DNA from 2 places in the Agrobacterium sp. 22-214-1 genome. Region 2 is predicted to be linked to the other one. Evidence: predicted binding sites of a transcription regulator. Region 2 holds the regulator's gene; the other holds the start of a gene.
What was found. The regulator PhoB, encoded in region 2, activates phosphate uptake and scavenging genes when phosphate is short. The targets are predictions, from matches to a motif close to TGTCATNNANCTGTCAT.

Region 1: a site for PhoB is predicted at 1,012-1,028, ahead of ACQZ5G_RS04275 (DapH/DapD/GlmU-related protein). Genes of this name have one in related genera too.

The regions. Positions count from the first base shown of each region.
Region 1 covers NZ_JBNWCK010000001.1:842,122-844,319, forward strand. Annotated here, with positions in the region: gene ACQZ5G_RS04265 (YunG family protein) at 46-393, shown strand; gene ACQZ5G_RS04270 (hypothetical protein) at 568-915, shown strand; gene ACQZ5G_RS04275 (DapH/DapD/GlmU-related protein) at 1,066-1,698, shown strand; gene ppx (exopolyphosphatase) at 1,744-2,198, opposite strand, start outside.
Region 2 covers NZ_JBNWCK010000001.1:1,588,681-1,590,878, forward strand. Annotated here, with positions in the region: gene ACQZ5G_RS08005 (GcrA family cell cycle regulator) at 1-430, shown strand, start outside; gene phoB (phosphate regulon transcriptional regulator PhoB) at 812-1,495, opposite strand; gene phoU (phosphate signaling complex protein PhoU) at 1,526-2,198, opposite strand, start outside.

The DNA.
Region 1 (2,198 bases), 750 kb from region 2:
GGAAATGCTTTAACCGAAACATGCTTGCGGAAAAGAAGACGTTTCATGCAGGACCATGCAGAAAGACTTTATTACGCCCTGAAGAAAAGCTGGTCGGGCGAGACGAGCGGCCTCTGGTCGCGCGAAAACCCCGCCAAGGGCCAAGGCAGCGTCACCGCGCTGGTGGTGCAGGATATTTTCGGCGGAGAGCTTGCCAAAACCGCTGTCAGCGGTACCGACCATTTTTACAATATCGTCGAAGGCACCCGCTGGGATTTCACCTTCAGCCAATTCGATATTCCGGTCGGCTATCAGGACAGGCTTGCCAGCCGCACCGAAGCCATGGCGACGATAACGCCGCTGCAATATGCCTATCTCAGCGCCTGCATCCGCAAGGCGCTCGGGCACGGCTGAGCCATTTGCAAAGCAGTGCCAGCCCATTGCCGTTTCGATCCGCGCATCGCGGCACGGTGGCCAGCCAGGGTGTTGCGTTTCAAGACCACGATGTCAATCTTTCCCGCAAAGCGGACACAATCCTTGCGATAATATCGCCCGATGGAATGGTTGCACCGACAGGAGAGATATTCGATGAGTGAGAGTTGCCCGGTCCTGACACCGGCGGAACGGCAGGTACAGGCCATAGTGGAGCGTAGGGAAGCAGCGATGATGGCTACCATTCACGCAGCGCTCGAAGGTGCCAGCAAAGAGGTCACTGAGGCATTCCGGGCCGTCGATTCAGACATGCAGCCGCCGCCCCACGACTATTTTGCCGCTGTCGCCCATCAGCAGCTCTTCCTGATGTTATGCGGAGCCGACCCGAAAACCTTCGAGGGCGGAGACCCCGAAATTGCCGGCCACATCATTCGGAACGCGCAAAACATATCCGATCACTACTGGAAGAAAACGCCTGCCGCGGCGGATGTCCCCGGCAAGTGACACATTCCGAGTGACGACAGGATTTCGCGTCACGCGGTATCGCGCGTGATCTGCGTTTTAGAAAGGAGGCCCGGCCCGGCCCCTATGGCCATTCCACGTCACAGCACCTTCATCATCGCCGGTTAAGCAGGCGCAAATCCGGAGGCTGGAATGGATTCGACCGTACAGATCAAGCGCCCGAAAATCGCAGAGACCGTCATCCATGCGACGGCGAGCATAAGAGATTCCAATATCGGCGAATGCTGCGAAATTCTGGCTGACACCTCCCTGCACAATGCCGACCTCGGCAATTACTCCTATCTTGGACCCCGTTGCATGGTGGGCGATGCAACGATCGGAAAATTCTGCGCCATCGCCGCAGAGGTCAGGATAGGCGCTCCGAACCATCCGATGGACAGGCCATCCATGCACCGTTTCAGCTATTGCCCTGAATATTATTCTGCGGATGCCGCGCGCGATGACGCCTTTTTCGACCGGCGCAGGGAGGACCGCGCCGTCATCGGTCACGATGTCTGGATCGGTCACGGGGTTATCGTCTTGCCGGGTGTCACGGTTGGAGACGGGGCAGTGCTCGCCGCCGGCGCGGTCGTCACCAAAGATGTGCCGCCCTACACCATCGTCGGCGGCGTTCCCGCGAAGATCATTCGCGAACGATTTTCGCGATCCGTCGCGGAAAAGCTCGCGTCAATCGCATGGTGGGACTGGCCATTCGAAACGATCATGGCGCGGCTTTCCGACTTTCAGTCGAGCGACATAGAAGCCTTTTGCGAGCGCTGGTCCTAGCGGACGCAAGAACCGTCCTGTCGCGAAACAGAAACGCGCCGTTCGTTACTCGAACACGAATGCCAGCCGCTTGCCCGTCAGCTTCGCCAATTGCTGCAGGCGGCCATCCAGTCGCTCGCCGGCGAAATCGCAATAATCGTGCGGCACGACAAATTCCAGATCGAGATCGGGATTGCCGGATTTGCGGAATTTGAGGTGGTCGACGACGCCCGGCATCGAAGCCGAGAAGAGATAGACGACGCGCAGCAGGCCGCCGAGCAATTTGCCAAGCTCCTGCAACCGGTCGCCCGCCATGGCGGCGAGCGGCTGTGTGGTGCCGTTATCGTTTAGACCTTCGAAGCGATAATAATTGGCGAGCGCAATATAGGCGCGGCCGGGATGGGTGATCGCCACGAAAGAAGAGTGGGCGATGATGTTGAGCGCCTGCAATCCGCGATAATCGGGATGGGCGCGCCAGCTGATATCGGCGAGAAGGCAGGCCGCCTGCCGGTAACGGCTCT
Region 2 (2,198 bases):
CGTCATCGGCAAGGTCCATCGCCTCAACCTGCCGGGACGCGTGAAGGCCGGCGGCCCGGTTACCTCGGCGCGTTCCGCGCCCAAGCGCACCGCTGCCCCTGCCCCGCGCGCGACGAATTTCGCGACCCGCGTCAGCGCAGCACCTGCACGCGCCTTGAACCGCTCGAGCGCGGCAACGGCGCTGCACGAGGAGATCGATATCGAGACCGCCGAAGTTCTCGATTACGTTCCCTCCAAAAATGTCGTTACGCCGATTTCCCGCCGCCTGACGCTGACGGAACTGACGGAGCGCACCTGCAAGTGGCCGGTCGGCGATCCGCTGAAGGATGATTTCCATTTCTGCGGTTGTGAAGCACTGGAATCTTCGCCCTATTGCAAGTTCCATGCAAAGCTTGCCTACCAGCCGGTAAGCGAGCGTCGCAAGGCTTGAGTGTTGCGGCACGCATTCGACACTCAAAAACTACGGGCCTTCGGGCCCGTTTTTTTATGGCGGAATCCAAAGTGGTTCAGACGCGGAGCCCGCGTTGTTTAAGAGGCGCTCCCAATCCCTGTTCTTGCGCATTCTCCGGATGTAAAACCGCGATGGGCCCTTGCGGCAAATGCTCTGAATTCGTCGGCGACGTGCCGCGCCCTTCCTACTGTCAGGTTTCACCGCGCAATCCGGCTTTCAGCAGACCGTCTGTCACCTTCAAAAGAACGAGGATACGCGTTTGCGGAAGGTTCAAAATCGAAAGGCCCGACACCGTTCCGGTCTCGGGCCTTCTGATTTTTGGAGAATTTATCCCAAGTGAAACCATCGGTTTCGGTTTTCTCAGGCTTCCATTGAATATCCGGCGCCGCGCACGGTGCGGATGACATCCTGCATATGCGAAAAATTGAGCGCCTTGCGCAGACGTCCGACATGCACGTCGACGGTGCGCTCATCCACATAGATATCGTGACCCCAGACGCCATCCAGCAACTGCGAGCGGGAAAACACCCGGCCGGGAGAGGTCATCAGGAATTCCAGCAAGCGGAATTCCGTCGGGCCGAGGCGCACTTCGCGGCTCTTGCGGTGAACGCGATGGGTCTCACGATCCAGTTCGATATCCCCGCATTTCAGCACCGAAGACAGAACCTCGGGGCGGGCGCGGCGCAGCATCGCCTTGACGCGGGCCATGAGTTCCGGCGTCGAGAACGGCTTGACGACATAATCGTCGGCGCCGGTGGCGAGACCGCGAACCCGTTCGCTTTCTTCGCCGCGCGCCGTCAGCATGATGATGGGCAGGCGCTCGGTTTCCGGCCGCATCCTGAGCCGACGGCACAGTTCGATACCGGAAACGCCGGGAAGCATCCAATCCAGGATAAGGAGGTCCGGAATACGTTCCTGCAGCCTGATTTCTGCCTCGTCTCCACGGGATATCGTGTCGACGTCATATCCCTCAGCCTCGAGATTGTAACGAAGCAGGACGCTCAGCGCTTCCTCGTCTTCCACAACTGCAATCTTGGGCACCATATACTAACTCCGCAAGCCGCTGCCTGTCTGTTACTCGGTCACCGAACCGAGGGTGTTGGAACTGTCGTCCTTCGGACGCTCGCCTTCCGGCTGGCTGCCGGTGGTCATGTAATAGATCGTCTCGGCGATATTGGTGGCGTGATCGCCGATACGCTCGATATTCTTGGCGCAGAACAGAAGATGCGTGCAGGTGGTAATGTTGCGCGGATCTTCCATCATGTAGGTCAGAAGCTCACGGAAGAGCGACGTATACATGGCGTCGATTTCCTCGTCGCGCTCGCGGATGGCATTGGCCTTCTCGGCGGAACGCGTGGAATAGACGTCCAGCACTTCCTTGAGCTGTACCAGCGCCAGTTCCGACAGGTGCTCTATGCCGCGGGCGAGCTTACGCGGCACGCCGGTGCCGGCAACGGCGATGACGCGCTTGGCGGTGTTCTTGCCAAGGTCGCCGACGCGCTCAAGGTCAGCTGCAATACGCAGGGTGCCGATGATCTCGCGAAGGTCTGCCGCCATCGGCTGGCGTTTGGCGATGGTGACGATGGCCTTGTCGCCGATCTCGCGCTCGGCGTGGTCGAGGATCGCATCGTCGGAAATGACCTTCTGGGCGAGCGCGGCATCGGAATTGACGAGCGCACGCACGGCGTCGGCGCACATCTGCTCCGCAAGACCGCCCATTTCGGCGATGCGGCGCGTCAGAAACTTC